DNA from 4 places in the Janthinobacterium sp. FT14W genome. Region 1 is predicted to be linked to each of the others. Evidence: predicted binding sites of a transcription regulator. Region 1 holds the regulator's gene; each other region holds the start of a gene.
The links. The regulator sigma-54, encoded in region 1, starts transcription at its own class of promoters, with help from an activator protein. The targets are predictions, from matches to a motif close to TGGCANGNAANCTGCTTT.

Region 2: urtA (urea ABC transporter substrate-binding protein) is a predicted target of sigma-54. The motif match lies at 1,646-1,663, and genes of this name have one in related genera.
Region 3: GCN74_RS07745 (TorF family putative porin) is a predicted target of sigma-54. The motif match lies at 1,658-1,675, and genes of this name have one in related genera.
Region 4: pedF (cytochrome c-550 PedF) is a predicted target of sigma-54. The motif match lies at 2,330-2,347, and genes of this name have one in related genera.

What each region holds. Positions count from the first base shown of each region.
Region 1 covers NZ_WFLL01000013.1:67,314-71,523, reverse strand. The annotation lists gene lptC (LPS export ABC transporter periplasmic protein LptC) at 1-94, shown strand, start outside; gene lptA (lipopolysaccharide transport periplasmic protein LptA) at 120-713, shown strand; gene lptB (LPS export ABC transporter ATP-binding protein) at 713-1,468, shown strand; gene GCN74_RS11450 (RNA polymerase factor sigma-54) at 1,473-2,951, shown strand; gene hpf (ribosome hibernation-promoting factor, HPF/YfiA family) at 3,021-3,380, shown strand; gene GCN74_RS11440 (enoyl-CoA hydratase/isomerase family protein) at 3,534-4,210, shown strand, end outside.
Region 2 covers NZ_WFLL01000066.1:15,273-19,482, reverse strand. The annotation lists gene GCN74_RS26370 (transglutaminase-like domain-containing protein) at 111-710, shown strand; gene GCN74_RS26365 (DUF4349 domain-containing protein) at 727-1,515, shown strand; gene urtA (urea ABC transporter substrate-binding protein) at 1,716-2,969, shown strand; gene urtB (urea ABC transporter permease subunit UrtB) at 3,106-4,210, shown strand, end outside.
Region 3 covers NZ_WFLL01000008.1:837-5,046, reverse strand. The annotation lists gene GCN74_RS07755 (ammonium transporter) at 1-448, opposite strand, end outside; gene GCN74_RS07750 (P-II family nitrogen regulator) at 460-798, opposite strand; gene GCN74_RS07745 (TorF family putative porin) at 810-1,577, opposite strand; gene GCN74_RS07740 (accessory factor UbiK family protein) at 1,847-2,095, shown strand; gene GCN74_RS07735 (YifB family Mg chelatase-like AAA ATPase) at 2,207-3,730, shown strand; gene GCN74_RS07730 (hypothetical protein) at 3,796-4,210, shown strand, end outside.
Region 4 covers NZ_WFLL01000067.1:14,165-18,374, reverse strand. The annotation lists gene GCN74_RS26450 (RtcB family protein) at 1-1,216, shown strand, start outside; gene rtcA (RNA 3'-terminal phosphate cyclase) at 1,233-2,252, shown strand; gene pedF (cytochrome c-550 PedF) at 2,384-2,869, shown strand; gene GCN74_RS26435 (substrate-binding periplasmic protein) at 2,895-3,728, shown strand; gene GCN74_RS26430 (TonB-dependent receptor family protein) at 3,788-4,210, opposite strand, start outside.

The DNA of each region.
Region 1 (4,210 bases):
GCAAGCCAATAACGCCACCGGCGTGGTGCAGGTGCACAATGCCTTGCGCATGGTCCTCCCGCCGAAACCGCGCCCGGCCGCGGCGGCAAAATGACAGAATGAAACAAGGAAACCATACTATGAAGAACATCTTGCTGTTGACTCTATTCTCGACCGTCTGCTCGCTGGGCGTGATGGGCGCGGCGCATGCCGAGAAGGCCGATTCCGAGAAGGAAGCCGTCATCACGGCACGCAGCGGCCTGGTCGACGACGTCAAGCAGACGCGCACCCTGACGGGCGACGTGGTGCTGGTCAAGGGCACCCTGACCATGAAGGCGGGCCGCGCCCTGATCACGGAAGATCCGCAAGGCTACCAGTTCATCACCTTCTGGGCAGATCCCGGCAAGCTGGCCACCTTCCGCCAGAAGCGCGATGGCGCGGGCGACCTGTGGGTGGAAGGCGAAGCGGAGCGCGTGGAATACAACAACAAGACGGAAGTGGTGAAACTGTTTTCCAAGGCCAAGCTGACGCGCCTGGAAGGCACGAAGCCGACGGACGTGGCCAACGGCGCCTTCATCTCGTATGACAGCCGCAAGGAAGTGTTTACGATGGAAAATTCCGACAGCGGCACCAGCACCCCGGACGGCGGCAGCGTGCGCATGGTGATCCAGCCGAAGACCAAGGCACCGGCGGCGGAGAAAGCGCCGGCCACGCCTGCGCCAGGAAAGAAATAATGGACAATACACGTTGCGGCAGTACCCTGATCGTTCGCGGGCTGCAAAAAACCTATGGCAAGCGCCAGGTCGTGCATGATGTCTCGCTGCAAGTCGAATGCGGCGAAGTGGTGGGGCTGCTGGGCCCGAACGGCGCCGGCAAGACCACCTCGTTCTACATGATCGTCGGCCTGGTGCCGTCCGATGGCGGCAGCATCGATATCAGCGGCGTGGACATCTCCAGCCTGCCGATCCACCGCCGCGCGCAGATGGGCTTGTCGTATCTGCCGCAGGAAGCCTCCGTCTTCCGCAAGCTGACGGTGGAAGACAATATCCGCGCCGTGCTGGAAATCCAGACCGTCGAAGGCCGTCCGCTGACGAAGGCCGAGATCGAGGTGCGCCTGGATAAACTGCTGGCCGATTTGCAGATTGAGAAGTTGCGCGAAAACCAGGCGCTGTCGCTGTCGGGCGGCGAGCGCCGCCGCGTGGAAATCGCCCGCGCGCTGGCCACCGATCCCCGTTTCGTGCTGCTGGACGAGCCGTTCGCCGGCGTCGATCCGATCGCCGTGATCGAAATCCAGCGCATCGTGCGTTTCTTGAAGGAGCGCAATATCGGCGTGCTGATCACCGATCATAATGTGCGCGAGACGCTGGGTATTTGCGACCGTGCCTACATCATCAACCAGGGCTCGGTGCTGGCGTCGGGACGCCCCGACGACATCATCGCGAACGAGTCGGTACGCCGGGTCTATCTGGGCGAACACTTCCGTATGTGAGCCAATGAAACAATCATTGCAGCTGCGCACTTCGCAGCATTTGGCACTGACGCCGCAGTTGCAGCAATCGATACGCCTGTTGCAATTGTCTACCCTGGAATTGCACCAGGAATTAGAGCAATTGCTGACGGACAATCCTTTGCTCGAGCGCCTCGATGATCCGCTCGACCGTTCGCTGCGCCTGCTGTCCGACGGCGCCCTGAGTTCCACGGCCGCGCCGGCCGAAGCGCCGCCCCAGCCGCCAGGCCAGGAAGCGCCTGCGGCGCCGGCCGAAGGGGAAACCTTTGACGGCGAGGCGGGCGAGGGCCCGGCCGCCGCGGACGGCGGCGACAGCGACTGGAGCGACGCGAGCCGGAGCAAGACGCCCGACGACGAAGATTCCCGCCCACAACTCGAAGCCCATCACTGCACCCTGCGCGAGCATCTGATGGAGCAGATGCGCGTGACGGTGCTCGAATTGCGCGACCGCGCGCTGGTCGAGCTGATCATCGACGCGCTCGACGACAATGGCTACCTGGAAGAGGCGCTCGACGACATCCTGGCGCGCTTGCCGCAAGAGCTGGAAATCGACGTCGACGAGCTGCGCACGGCCTTGTCCCTGCTGCAAAGTTTCGATCCGCCGGGCGTGGGCGCGCGCAATGCGTCCGAATGCCTGGCGCTGCAAATCAAGCGTTTGCCCCATATCGCCATGGTGACGCGGCGCATGGCCCTCGTCATCGTGGAAAAGCACCTGGCCTGGTTTGCCCAGCGCGATTTCAACAAGCTGAAAAAAGCCCTCGATTGCGACGATGAGGACTTGCGCGAAGCGCAGACGGTGATTCGCCAGTGCAATCCGCATCCGGGCGCCGTGTTTGCCTCCGACGTGTCTGACTATGTGGTGCCCGACGTCGTCGTCAAGCGCGCCCGCAATGGCTGGCAAGTCACCTTGAACAACGACGTCATGCCGCGCCTGCGCGTCAATGCCATGTACGCCAACTTGCTCAAGCAGGGCAAGGGGGAGGGGGCCATGGGTGCACAGCTGCAGGAAGCCAAGTGGCTGATCAAGAATATGCGCCAGCGCTTCGACACGATACTGCGCGTGGCACAGGCGATAGTAGAAAGACAAAAGAACTTTTTCTCGCATGGGGCCGTTGCCATGCGTCCCCTTGTGCTCCGTGAAATAGCTGATACACTGGGTTTACACGAGAGTACTATCTCGCGGGTAACAACTCAAAAGTACATGCTGACCCCGCACGGCATGTTCGAGTTGAAATATTTCTTTGGTAGCCACGTCGCCACCGAAGCGGGGGGCGAAGCGTCATCGACGGCGATACGGGCATTGATCGTGCAACTGACAGGAGCAGAAGACCCTAAAAATCCTTTATCCGACAGTAAGATTGCGGACATGCTGGGGGAACAAGGCATGGTGATTGCGCGACGTACTGTTGCCAAATACCGGGAAGCATTAAAAATTCCGCCAGTGAGCCTGCGTAAGTGTTTGTAAGTTTTTTTCGGTTCCTCTGCGGGCCGGATACGATGGACCGCACGAACCCGATCATCTTTAGGAGTGTGTATGAATCTCACCATCAGCGGACATCATCTTGAAGTGACACCAGCCATCCGTGAATACGTACAAACGAAGCTGGAGCGCGTGAAACGTCATTTCGATCAAGTCATCGATATCGCCGTGATTCTGACCGTGGATAACCTCAAAGAGAAAGAAAAACGTCAAAAGGCCGAAGTCAATCTGCGTCTGAGCGGCAAGACCGTCTATGTGGAAAGCCTGGCGCAAGACTTGTATGCCGCGATCGATACCCTGATCGACAAGCTCGACAGGCAAGTGATGAAGTACAAAACCAAAGTGCAAGGGCACGGTAAAGAGGCGATCAAGCATCTGCCAGACAGCTCGGAAGAAGAATTCGCCGCCGCCTGAGCGGGCCGCGACTTTCAACCGGCTGTGATCAACTAAGGGCGCGCATTGCGCCCTTTTTTGCGCCCGTCGCCCTTGCCGGGCCGCGTCATGGGAACGCAATGTTCCGTCCGAAGGCGCTAGAATGTTCCCATACTTACTACTTTCCATCCTGCCATGAGCGACTTCGTCCAGACCTCCATCCGCAACCGCACGGGCCACATCGTGCTCGACCGCCCGAAAGCCTTGAATTCCCTCTCGCTGGACATGGTGCGCGCCCTGAGCGCCGTGTTGCTGGCCTGGCGCGACGATCCGCAGGTAGACGCCGTGGTGATCCGTTCCAGCAGTGAAAAAGCCCTGTGCGCCGGTGGCGACATCCGTTTCTTTTACGATGCGGGCCGGGCCACGCCGCAAGGTGGCAGCGCCCAGCTGGAAGATTTCTTTACGGAAGAATATGCGCTCAACCATGTAATTCATTTCTATCCGAAACCGTATATCGCCGTGATGGACGGCGTGGTGATGGGCGGCGGCATGGGCGTGGCGCAAGCCGGGCCCGGCAACCGCCTGCGCATCGTCACGGACCGCACGCGCATGGCCATGCCTGAAGTCAATATCGGCTTGTTCCCGGACGTGGGCGGCAGTTATTTCCTGTCCCGCCTGGCCGGCCAGCTGGGCCTGTACCTGGGCTTGACGGGCTTGACGATCAACGCGGCCGACGCCCTGTACACGGGCCTGGCCGATGTGTACCTGCCCGAGGCGCAGATGGGGGCGCTGCTGGCCCTGTTCGAATCGACGCCCGGTGAAGGCTTGCCGGTCGCCATCCAGGCCCTGGCCGCGCCATTCCAGTCCCAGGC
Region 2 (4,210 bases), on a different contig from region 1:
GCGCAGCCAGCCTGGCACGTGGATTTTCTTTGTTCCTGCGCAAGGAAACGCTCGATTCCGAACCGTTTCGACTAGAATCGCGCATTATCTTTTTGCATGACCTCGATGCCATGTCTACCGACTTTTCCCCGTATCTGGCCAGCAGCCTGCATATCGACAGCGACCATCCGGCCGTGCGCGCCAGGGCGGCCGCACTGGCGGCAGGCGCGGTGGGTGACGCCGCCATCGCCGCCCGCTGCTTTGCCTTCGTGCGCGACGAGATTGCCCACAGCTGGGATTACCAGCGCAATCCCGTCACCTGCCGCGCGTCCGACGTCTTGCAGCATGGCACAGGCTATTGTTATGCGAAGAGCCATCTGCTCGCTGCGCTGCTGCGCGCCAACGGCATTCCTGCCGGCCTGTGCTACCAGCGCCTGGCCGTGGGCGAGGCGGGGCCGCCGTTCTGCCTGCATGGCTTGAACGCCGTGTATCTGCAAGAGTTCGGCTGGTACCGCATCGATGCGCGCGGCAACAAGGCGGGCGTCGCAGCCGCCTTCGTGCCGCCGCAGGAACAGCTGGCCTTTCCCGTGCTGGCGCCCGACGAGCGCGATTTGCCGGAAATCTGGCCGGCGCCGCTGCCGCAGGTGGTGGCCGCGCTGACGCAATATGCCACCGTACAGGAGGTGGCGGCGCATCTGCCCGATGTCGAACTGCTGCCGCAGCATCTATAACTAGAAGAAAGAAATCATGAAAAAAGTCTATATATGTCTGTTCGGACTGTTGCTGCTGGCCGGTTGCGGCAGCAAGGGCGAGAGCGCCGGACAGTCCAGCGCCGCGCGTCTCGATGGCAAGGAAAAAGGCAGCGAATTTCTCGCCTATGAACACAGTGTCAGCGTCGATACGCACGAGGCGCAAGTGCGGCCCCTGTATGAAAAAGTGGTCGCCGCCTGCAAGGCCGATACGGAAAACGCTTGCCTGCTGCTCGATTCCAGCATCGACAGCGGCCGCTACGTGCATGCGCGCATCAGCATGCGCGCCAAGCCGGCCGGCATCAGGAAGATGATGGCGCTGGTGGGGAGCGAAGGCGAGATCGCCAGCCAGGGCACCAAGGTGGAAGACCTGGGCCGTCCTGTGCTCGACAGCAAGAAACGCCTGGAGATGCTCAAGCAGTACCAGGCGCAATTGCAGGACCTGGAAAAACGCTCGGGTGCGAACGTCGATGCCTTGATCAAGGTGAGCAAGGAACTGGCCACCGTACAGGTGGAAGTGGAGCAGGCGACGGCGGCCAATGCCTTGTTGATGCAGCGCATCGATACGGATTTGCTGAACGTGGCAATCAGCGCCGAAGGCAAGCAATCGTTCTGGACGCCCGTCAAGCGCGCGCTGGGCAATTTCACGGAAAACCTGTCCGAAGGCGTGGCCAACGCCATCACGGCCATGGCCTACATCCTGCCATGGCTGATCGCATTCGTGCTGCTGTTCCCGCTGGGCCGCAAGGGCTGGCGCCGCTTGAGAGGCGTGCCACGCAAGGATTGAGAGGCAAGCATAGCCGCGGGTGACGCACCGTTTTACGGCAATTTGAAACCTGGCTGCACAGTCCTTGTGCAGCCAGGTTTTTTTTCGTGCGGCACCGGCCCCGTGCACCATGGCGTACACCTGCCGGCGTTGGCATGCTTTCTGCTTTAACAACATCGTATGTCCAGCTCGACCCCCTCGAACCCATCACAGGAGTCCCCATGTCACGACGCATCATCCTGAAAGCGGCCGCCGCCGGCGCACTGGCCCTGGCCACGTCCACCTCTATGCAGGCAGCCCTGGCCGCCGATACGATCAAGGTGGGCATCCTGCACTCCCTGTCGGGCACCATGGCCATTTCCGAAACCTCGCTCAAGGATGTGGCGCTGATGACGATTGCCGAGATCAATGCCAAGGGTGGCGTGCTGGGCAAGAAGCTGGAAGCCGTCGTCGTCGATCCCGCGTCGAACTGGCCATTGTTTGCGGAAAAAGCGCGCCAGCTGGTGGCGCAGGACAAGGTTGCCGTGGTGTTCGGCTGCTGGACGTCCGTGTCCCGCAAATCCGTCTTGCCCGTGTTCAAGGAGCTCAACAGCTTGCTGTTTTATCCGGTGCAGTACGAGGGCGAGGAACTGGAAAAGAACGTGTTTTATACGGGCGCCGCACCGAACCAGCAGGCGATTCCCGCCGTGGAATACCTGATGAGCAAGGATGGCGGCGGGGCCAGGCGCTTCGTGCTGCTGGGCACGGATTACGTGTATCCGCGCACCACCAACAAGATCCTGCGCGCCTTCCTGAAAAGCCAGGGCGTCAAGGATAGCGATATCAGCGAGGTCTACACGCCGTTCGGTCATGCCGACTATCAAACCATCGTCGCCAACATCAAGAAGTTTTCCACGGGCGGCAAGACGGCCGTCATTTCCACCATCAATGGCGATTCGAACGTGCCGTTCTACAAGGAACTGGGCAATGCGGGCCTGAAAGCCACGGACGTGCCCGTGGTGGCGTTTTCCGTGGGCGAGGAAGAGCTGCGCGGCATCGATACCAAGCCCCTGCTCGGTCACCTGGCGGCCTGGAATTATTTCGAATCCCTCAAGAATCCCGTGAATGCGGCGTTCATCAAGCAGTGGAAGGCGTACGCGGTGGCGCAAAAGTTGCCGAACGCGGGTTCCGTGGTGACGAACGACCCCATGGAAGCGACCTACGTGGGCATCCACATGTGGGCGCAAGCCGTGGAAAAAGCCAGGTCGACGGATACGGACAAGGTGATCGCCGCCATGGCGGGCCAAAGCGTCAAGGCGCCATCGGGTTTTACGCTGACCATGGACCCGACCAACCACCACTTGCACAAACCCGTGATGATCGGCGAGATCAAGGCTGACGGGCAATTCAATGTCGTCTGGAAAACCAAGGAGCCGATACGCGCCCAGCCGTGGAGCCCGTATATCAAGGGCAATGAGGGCAAGCAGAAGCTGTAGGCGCTTGCGCGTCGAATCGTCATCGCAACCCCAGACAAAGAGCTGGGGTCAGACCCGGCGGGTCTGACCCCTGTCCTTGTCTTTGGGGGAAGGATACTTATCAAGACATCGGCTTTACTACATGGAATCCATGCGCATGCAGATCCTCCCCCAACTGCTGGTCTTCGCCAGCCTGTTGTTAGCGTCCATGGCGCAGGCCGCCATCCCTCCCGACCTGCTCAAGCCGCTATCCGGCGACGATCCCGACGCGAGGGTCGCTGCCGTGGCACAGATCGCCGCCCTGGCCACGCCCGAGGCCGCCAAGGTGCTGCAAGCCTTGCAGGACGACGCCTTATATGCGGCGCCCGACGGCAAGGTGTACATCGTCGATGGCGAGCAGGCGTATGACCCGGCAAGCGGCAAGCCCGTGCCGCTGCCCGACGGCATCGATGGCGTGATGGTCAACAACCGCTTGCGGGCGGCCGTGGCCGGCGCCCTGTCGGGCTTGCAGCTGCTGGCGCCGGAGCGCGCCCAGCGTCTGGCTGCCGCGCAAGCCTTGCAGAAGGCAGTCGATCCCGCCCAGCTGCCCCTGATCCGCGCCGCGCTGGCGCAGGAAAGCGCCGCCGACATCAGGCAGATATTGCAGGTGCTGATCGCCAGCGCCAGCCTGCATGCGCCCGACGCGGCCACGCGCAAGGCCGCCGTGCAGGCCTTGGCCGGCAGCAGCGATGCGCGCCTGTTGCCCGTGCTGCAAGCCATGCTCGATACAGGGCCGGATGGCAAGGCCGGCGAGCCGGACGAGGGCGTGCAGCTGGCCGCCATCGAGACCATGCGCCAGATCAAGGGACGAGTGCAGCGCATGGAATTCGCCGGCAATGTGTTTTACGGCATTTCCCTGGGCAGCGTGCTGCTGCTGGCCGCGCTGGGCCTGGCCATCACGTTTGGCTTGATGGGCATCATCAACATGGCGCATGGCGAGCTGCTGATGATAGGTGCTTACACGACGTATCTGTGCCAGCTGTTCTTCCGTATCTATCTGCCCGGCCTGCAGGACGCCTACCTGCTGGCCGCCTTGCCGGCCGCCTTTCTCGTCTCCGGCCTGGTGGGCGTGGTGCTGGAACGCACGGTCATCCGCTGGCTGTATGGCAGGCCACTGGAAACCCTGCTGGCTACCTGGGGCATCAGCCTGATCCTCATGCAGCTGGTGCGCACGATCTTCGGCGCGCAAAACGTGGAAGTGGCCAATCCGGCCTGGATGTCGG
Region 3 (4,210 bases), on a different contig from region 1:
CGAAGCCACCGAAGAAAGCGGTTTTTTCCGTGAACGCGATCGAGTAGCCGTAGATGCACCACAGGACGATGACCAGTGCGAACACCATGAACACCTGGATCAGCACGGACAGCATGTTCTTGGAGCGCACCAGGCCGCCGTAGAACAGGGCCAGGCCGGGGATGGTCATCAAGATCACCAGCAGGGTGCTGATCATCATGAAGCTGGTATCGCCCTTGTTGGCGACAGGGGCGGCGGCTGGCGCGGCTGCGGCAGGGGCCGGCGCGGCGGCAGCTGGCGCGGCGGCCGGTGCCGCTGCGTCAGGCGCCGGCGTCACGGCAGGGGCGGCGACGGCCGCAGTCGTGGCCGCTTCCGTCTTGGCGGGGGCATCGGCAAAGCTCGGCGCGGCGACGCCGAACGCACACAGACAGGCTATCCCAGCTAGCAATTTTGTTATATTTTTACGCATCGATATTCCCCTTAGAGCGCTTCGTTGCCGGTTTCACCGGTACGGATACGGATGACTTGTTCCAGGTTGTAGACGAAAATCTTGCCATCGCCGATTTTACCGGTACGCGCGGCACCTTCGATCGCTTCGATGGCCTGGTCGACAATGGCGTCATCGACGGCCGCTTCAATCTTCGTTTTTGGCAAGAAATCGACGACATACTCGGCGCCACGGTAGAGTTCCGTGTGGCCTTTCTGGCGGCCGAAGCCTTTGACTTCGGTGACGGTAATGCCTTGCACATTGATAGCCGACAAGGCTTCGCGTACTTCGTCCAATTTGAACGGTTTAATGATTGCAGTAATCATTTTCATGGCTGTCTCGCTTAAAAGGTTTTGGACACGGTCAGCACGAGACCGGATTTCGCCAGATTCTTGCCATTCGGCGCCAGCGACGTGATGTTGGCCCTGACTGCTGCCAGGGAAACGGTCGCCATGCCGAAGTCCTTGGTCACGCCGATCTTGTAGTCGCTGTAACTGAGGGCATCGTTGTGCTCGACCTTCTGGCGGCCCGCATGCAGGTTCAACATATAACCATCATGCACTTCCACGTTGGCGCCCACATCGAGGTAGCCGCTGTTCTTGCTGTCCGGTACGCCGAACAGATTGGTGGTCGAATGCGAGTACTTGATATACAACGGACCGTAGCCCAGCTGGCCGTACAGCTCGAAGGTATTGGCATTGGTGCTCAAGCCATTCGATGGGTAGAAGTAATACAGGCCGCCCACGTCATAGGTAAAATCCTTGCTGAACTCGCCCCGCTTGCCGCCGTAGATATCCCATTCCACATTGGTATCGCCGCCGCCGTCCTTGATCCATTTGATGCTCGACAGCCAGGTACCCACATACAGCCCCGTCGGATTGTGGGTATAGTCGGCGCCGCCGCTGATGGCCGGCTCCAATCGGCTTTGCGACACGCCGCGGTAGCGGTAGTCGCTGGTCAGCGCCACGTTATAGCTCACCACATTGTCGGGCACGGCTTCGGCCGCAGCAGGTGCCGCCACTGCATCCTGGGCCATGGCGCTGCCGCTCAAGGCGGTCATGGCCAGTGTCAACGCTGCAGCTAAAGTCATGTTCTTGGACAGATTCTTCATGGCGATTCCCTTTTATTGAACTTTTAAAGCGGTTGAGGTTTAAAATCTTGGCTGGAGATCACAAAGCGTTCATAGCTTCTTTAGCAGAATACGTGCCAGCTCTCTTGCCACCTTGACAGGTGCATTTCCGTCCATACATAGCCTGCAAGCCGCCAGGACTGCGGGAACGGGCTGCTGAAGCACAATGAACCGCCCAGCTTCGCACCAGATTAACGCCGCTGTGCACCGCAATGGTGCGATGCACAGGCCGCACCATAAAAGGACTGACCATGGACATGAATACCTTCTTTAACGACTTGCAAGGCAAGATCCATCAAGCCATCGAAAACTCGCCGGCCAAGGATATCGAGAAAAACGTGAAATCGATGATGACCCAAGGCTTCGCCCGCCTCGATCTCGTCACACGCGAGGAATTCGATATCCAGGCGCAAGTGCTGGCCAAGACCCGCGCCAAGCTCGACGCACTGGAATTGCGCCTGATCGAACTGGAAACGCGCCTGAACGATACCAAAGCGTAAAGTGCGGCCAGCCAGGCCCCGTTATTGACGGCCTGGCTGGCATAGCTCAAGCCTGGCGGCGCTTCCAGCGCTAGACTGATCCTGCCCGCGCCCGCGTTACGGGGGAGTCTGATGAGCCTGGCCGTCCTGAAAAGCCGCGCCCTGGCCGGCATGGAGGCGCCCGAGGTAAGTGTCGAAGTCCACCTTGCCAATGGTTTGCCCTCGTTTACGATAGTCGGCCTGCCGGATACGGAAGTGAAGGAATCGCGCGACCGCGTCCGCGCCGCGCTGCAAAACTGCGGCTTCGAGATGCCGACGCGGCGCATTACGGCCAATCTGGCGCCGGCCGACCTGCCCAAGGAATCGGGCCGCTTCGACCTGCCCATTGCGCTGGGCATCCTGGCCGCTTCGGGCCAATTGCCGGCCGATCAATTACACCACTATGAATTCGCGGGCGAACTGTCGCTGTCGGGCCAGCTACGCCCCATCCGCGGCGCGCTGGCCATGACCTTTGCCATGCAGCGCAGCCGGGCCGGTGCACCACGCGCCTTCATCCTGCCCCAGGCGAATGCGGACGAGGCGGCGCTGGTCGGCGATGCCTGCATCTATCCGGCCCACAGCCTGCTCGAGGTCTGCGCGCATTTTGCCGCGCACGCCAGCCAGCAGACGCCCCTGCAGCGCCATCAACCCACGCTGGCGGCGCACGCTTTCCCGTATCCCGACTTTGCCGATGTGCAAGGACAGCAGCAGGCGCGGCGCGCCCTGGAAGTGGCGGCCGCGGGCGGCCATCATGTCCTGATGGTGGGGCCGCCGGGTGCGGGCAAGACCATGCTGGCCAGCCGCTTTCCCGGCGTGCTGCCGCCCATGAACGATGAAGAGGCGCTGGAATCGGCTGCCGTGCATTCGCTGGGCGGCCATTTCAAGGTGGAACACTGGAAACGCCGCCCCTACCGGGCACCGCACCAGACGGCGTCCGGCGTGGCACTGGTAGGCGGTGGCAACGTGCCGCGCCCGGGAGAAATCTCGCTGGCGCACTGCGGCGTGTTGTTTCTCGATGAAATTGCCGAATTCCACCGCCGGGTGCTCGATGTCCTGCGCCAGCCCATGGAATCGGGGATGATCAGCATTTCGCGCGCGGCCCGCCAGGCCGAGTTTCCCGCCCGCTTTCAGCTGATCGCCGCCATGAATCCCTGTCCGTGCGGCTATCTGGGCCACGCTTCCGGTCGTTGCCGCTGTACGTCGGACGCCGTGCTGCGCTATCACAACCGCCTGTCCGGTCCGCTACTCGACCGTATCGACCTGCAGATCGAAGTGGCCGCCATGCCCCCGGCGGCGCTGGGGCGGCATGCAGGCGCCGGCGAAAGTACACAAGCCATCGCCGCCCGGGTAGCGGCAGCCTTTGCCCTGCAGCTGGCGCGCCAGGGGAAATCGAACCAGCGCTTGAGCAACACGGAAATCGAACAGCATTGTCGCCTGGACGCACATGGCGAGCAGTTGCTGCTTGGCGCCATGGCGCGCCTGCACTGGTCAGCGCGTACTTACCACAGGGTATTGCGCGTGGCGCGCAGCATTGCGGACCTGGCGGACAGCACCGCCATCACGCCGCCGCATCTGGCCGAAGCCATCCAGTACCGGCGCGTACTGCGCGAGCTATGAGGCTGCCAGCCAAGGCCCATACGTGCACGATTGCGCGTGGCTGGCGGCGCTGCTACCATCTGCTGATGAAAAAACCATCACTTGCCATCTTCCTGGCCCTGCTCGCAGCTGCGTGCACGCTGTCCGCCTGCAGTCCGAAATTCGACTGGCGCGACTATCGCAGCCCCGACGCCCAGTTCACGGCCCTGTTTCCAGGCAAGCCGGCCGTGCTGACACGCGAGATCGATCTCGATGGCAAGAAAGTGAGCCTGACCATGACGGCGAGCGAAGCCGATGGCAGCACCTTCGCCATCGGCAGCGCCGTGCTCGACAGTGCCGAACAGGCGCAAGCGGCCTTGCCCGCCATGCAGACAGCCCTGCTGAAAAATATCAACGGCACTGTACGCAGCGAAAAATCCGTCTCGGCGGCCAGCAGCAGCGCTGCCGGCACGCAGCAGCGCAGTTCGCGCAGCATCGAAGCCGGCGGCACGCAGCAAGGCA
Region 4 (4,210 bases), on a different contig from region 1:
AGTCCTGCATACCGAAGGCAGCCGTCCCGTCAAAATGTGGACGCGTGGCGTGCCTGTCGAAGAAGCGGCCAAAAAACAATTGCGCAACACGGCGACCCTGCCGTTCATTTACAAGCATATCGCGGTCATGCCGGACGTCCACCTGGGTAAGGGGTCGACCATCGGCAGCGTGATTCCCACCCTGGGCGCCGTGATTCCGGCGGCGGTGGGCGTGGATATCGGCTGCGGCATGATGGCGGCGAAAACCACGCTGACGGCCAGCGACTTGCCTGATAATCTGGGCCCCCTGCGCAGCGCCATCGAACGCGCGATTCCGCACGGGATGTCGCCGAAGACGCGCGGCCACCGTGGCCGCGACGAAGGTTCCTGGCATACGCCGCCATCGGCGGTCGATGCGGCGTGGCTGCAGCTGAAAGACGAATTCGATGCGATCTGCCTGAAAACGCCAAAGCTGAAGAACACGAATAATTATCGCCACCTGGGTACCCTGGGAAGCGGTAACCACTTCGTCGAAGTGTGTCTCGACGAGCAGGGTTCGGTGTGGTTCATGCTGCATTCCGGTTCGCGCGGCGTGGGTAATGCCATCGGCACCCATTTCATCGAACTGGCCAAGCAGGATATGCGCACCCACTTCATCAACCTGCCCGACCAGGATCTCGCTTACCTGGCCGAAGGAACGCAGCATTACGACGATTACGTGGAAGCGGTGGGCTGGGCCCAGCGTTTCGCCCGCAACAACCGCGAAGTGATGATGCAGAACCTGATCGCTGCCGTGCGCACGGTCATCCATAAACCGTTCCAGACGCATGTGGAGGCCGTCAACTGCCACCATAACTATGTGCAGAAGGAGCACCACTTCGGCAAGGATGTATTGATCACGCGCAAGGGCGCCGTGTCGGCCCGCGCGGGCGAGCTGGGGATCATTCCGGGTTCCATGGGCGCCAAGAGTTTTATCGTGCGCGGTAAAGGCAATGCGGACAGTTTCCATAGCTGCAGCCACGGCGCGGGACGCACGATGAGCCGCACGGAAGCGAAGCGGCGCTTCAACCTGGACGACCAGATCCGCGCCACGCAAGGCGTGGAATGCCGCAAGGATGAAAACGTGATCGATGAAATTCCGATGGCCTACAAGGATATCGATGCGGTGATGCTGGCGCAGCGCGAACTGGTCGACGTGGTGCATATCCTGAAGCAGGTCGTCTGCGTCAAAGGTTAAAAGAGAGAAAGCAGAGATGATAGAAATAGATGGAGCGCAAGGTGAAGGCGGCGGGCAGATTTTACGTTCGGCGCTGAGCCTGTCGATGATCACGGGGCAACCGTTCCGGTTAATTAACATTCGCGCGGGGCGGGACAAGCCCGGCTTGCTGCGCCAGCATCTGGTGGCCGTGCAGGCGGCAGCCGCCATTTGCGGGGCGCGCACGACGCCGGTGGCGCTGCGCGCAGCTAGTCTGGAATTCGTACCCGGCCCCGTGCGCGGTGGCGACTACCGCTTTGCCATCGGCAGCGCCGGCAGCTGTACCCTGGTCTTGCAAACCTTGTTGCCAGCGCTGCTGCATGCGGATGCGCCATCTACCGTGCGCATCAGTGGCGGCACGCATAATGCCATGGCGCCGCCCGTGCATTTCCTGCAGCGCGCGTATGGCCGCATCCTGGGACAGATGGGCGCCGAAGTGGAGATCGCGCTGCAACGCTACGGCTTTCACCCTGCGGGCGGCGGCGAAGTGATTGCCACCGTGCAACCGTGCCCGCGTTTGCTGTCCATTGCCTTGCTGCAGCGTGGCGAACGGCAGGCCGGTTTTGCGGAAAGCGTGGTGGCGGGCGTGCCTGTGAACGTGGCGCAGCGCGAACTCGAGCGTGTCGCCGGCGGCATGGGCTGGAGCGGCAAGCAGTTGCGCATCGTCGGCTTGCCTGTCGACGAGGGACCGGGCAATGTCCTGTTGCTGACCCTGGAGCATGAGCACGTCACGGAAGTGTTTACTTCCTTTGGCGAAAAGTCCTTGCTGGCCGAATCCGTGGCCAAGCGCCTGTTGAACGAGGTGCGCGCCTATCTCAAGACAGATGCGGCTGTGGGCGAGCACCTGGCCGACCAGCTCTTGCTGCCGATGGCGCTGGCGGGCGGCGGTGTCTTCAGTTGCAGCAAGGTGTCGCAGCATGCGCTGACGAATGCCGAGGTGATTTCCCGGTTTTTACCCGTGCGTATCACTTTCGACCAACTGGAGCGGGCCAGCATCTGCACGGTGGCCGCCGCCTGACGCGCGCGGTGACACACGTCACTGTTGCAGCTGTTCCAAATTGATACATGGATGGCTGGATGTGGGGCATGTATGCATGGCATGGCATTTGCTCTTCTTGGATATTCACTAAAAAAACCAAGGAGACCAGCATGACCTATTCCATCCGTACCTTGCTCGGCGTGGCCGCCGCAGGCGCCGTTGCCCTCACTTCCCTGCTGACCTTGCCGCATGCCTATGCGCATGGCAATGTCACGCCGCAAGGCGTCGATACCACGGGCTTGCCCAAGGTGGGCGACAAATGGCTCGAACAGAACCCGTATCGGGGCAACAAGCTGGCCTTGACGGTGGGCACGTCGGCCTACAACCAGAATTGCGCGCGCTGCCACGGCATCGAAGCCATTTCAGGCGGCATCGCGCCGGACTTGCGCCAGCTGGACCGCGATTGCTTCGGTATCAAGAATGAGACAAAGAAACAGGCGTGCTACAAGGAAACGGACAATTACTATTTGACCACCATCCGCCACGGTAAGGTGCGCAACGGTGCCGTGTACATGCCGCCGTTCGAAGGCGTGTTCAACCAGGAAGCCATGTGGGCCATTAAGACCTATCTGGAAACGCGCCGCGAATCTAATTAAGCCGAACTGATCACGAAGGAGTCCCATGCGTTCATTTCAATTCCGGGGCGTGCGCGCGATGATCTCGCTCGCTTGCCTGGCGCTGTGCGCCGCCGCGCCGGCGCGCGCCGACTGGCAGAAAGTGCAGCAGTCGGGCAGCCTGAAAGTGGCTGTGTACAACGAATTCGCGCCGTTTTCCGACAAGGGCGCTGGCATCGATATCGATATTGCCGAAGCGCTGGCGAAAAAGCTGGGGCTGAAACTGAGCTTGCTGCCATTTCCCGCCGGCGAAAACCTCAACGACGATTTGCGCAATATGGTGTGGAAGGGGCATTACCTCGGTTACGGTCCCGCCGACGTGATGCTGCATGTGCCGGTCGATAAAAAATTGATGGCGGATAACGACAAGGTCGAGATCTTTGCGCCGTATTACGTGGAAACGGTGCGCCTGGCGCGCAGTGCGCACGCCGTGCCGCAATTCGATGGCGTCGCCTCGCTGGCAGGAAAGCGCATCGGCGTGGAAAAGGTGTCGATTGCCGCCATGCTGATGCTGGGGGAAGACAATGGCAAGTACCGCGACGATGTGCGCATCTTCGACACGGCCGCCGAAGCCTTGCAGCAATTGCAGGCGGGCCAGCTTGATGCCGTGCTGGCCAACCGTTCGGAAATCGAGTCCGTACTGAAAAGCGATCCCGCTTTCCCCGTGAACGAAGTGGCGTTCGCCCGCTTGCCGCGTGCGGGCTGGGCCGTGGGCCTGGCCGTCAGCCGCCAGCAGCTCGACGTGGCCAAACTGCTGCAGGCGGCCATGAACGAGATGACAGCCAGCGGCGAATTGAAAGCCATCTTTGACAAATATGGCGTGAAGGAAGCGCGGCCATAGCTGGCCATGCTGATTGGCTAAACAGCCCGCGCTTCGGAAGAGGCGCGGGCTTTTTCTTTTTAGAAATTATATTGGGCGCTAACACCCAGCAACCAATTACGTCCCGGCGCCGCTTCATAGTAGCGCTTGTTGCTGTCGCCGACGATGACGGAACCCACAGAGGTCTTGTCGAACAGGTTATTCAGGCGGGCAAATTCCTTGAAGCGCCAATGGCCCGCGCTTTGCTTGGCATTGAACCGCGCATTGAACACCGTATAGCCGGGTGCCGGTTTTTCGCTGTTGCTGTCTTCCGCATAGACCTGGTTGCTGGCCACGCTTTCCAGCGCCGCGCCAAAACGGTCGAATGTATCTTTCCAGGCCAGTTCCGCAAACAAGTTGGCGCTGGGCACGCCCGGCAAACGGCTGCCCTCTCTGACGGTGCCGAAGCCCTGGTCATACACGGCGTGCAGGCTGGTCAGGGCTACTTTTGCCGTGAACCCATA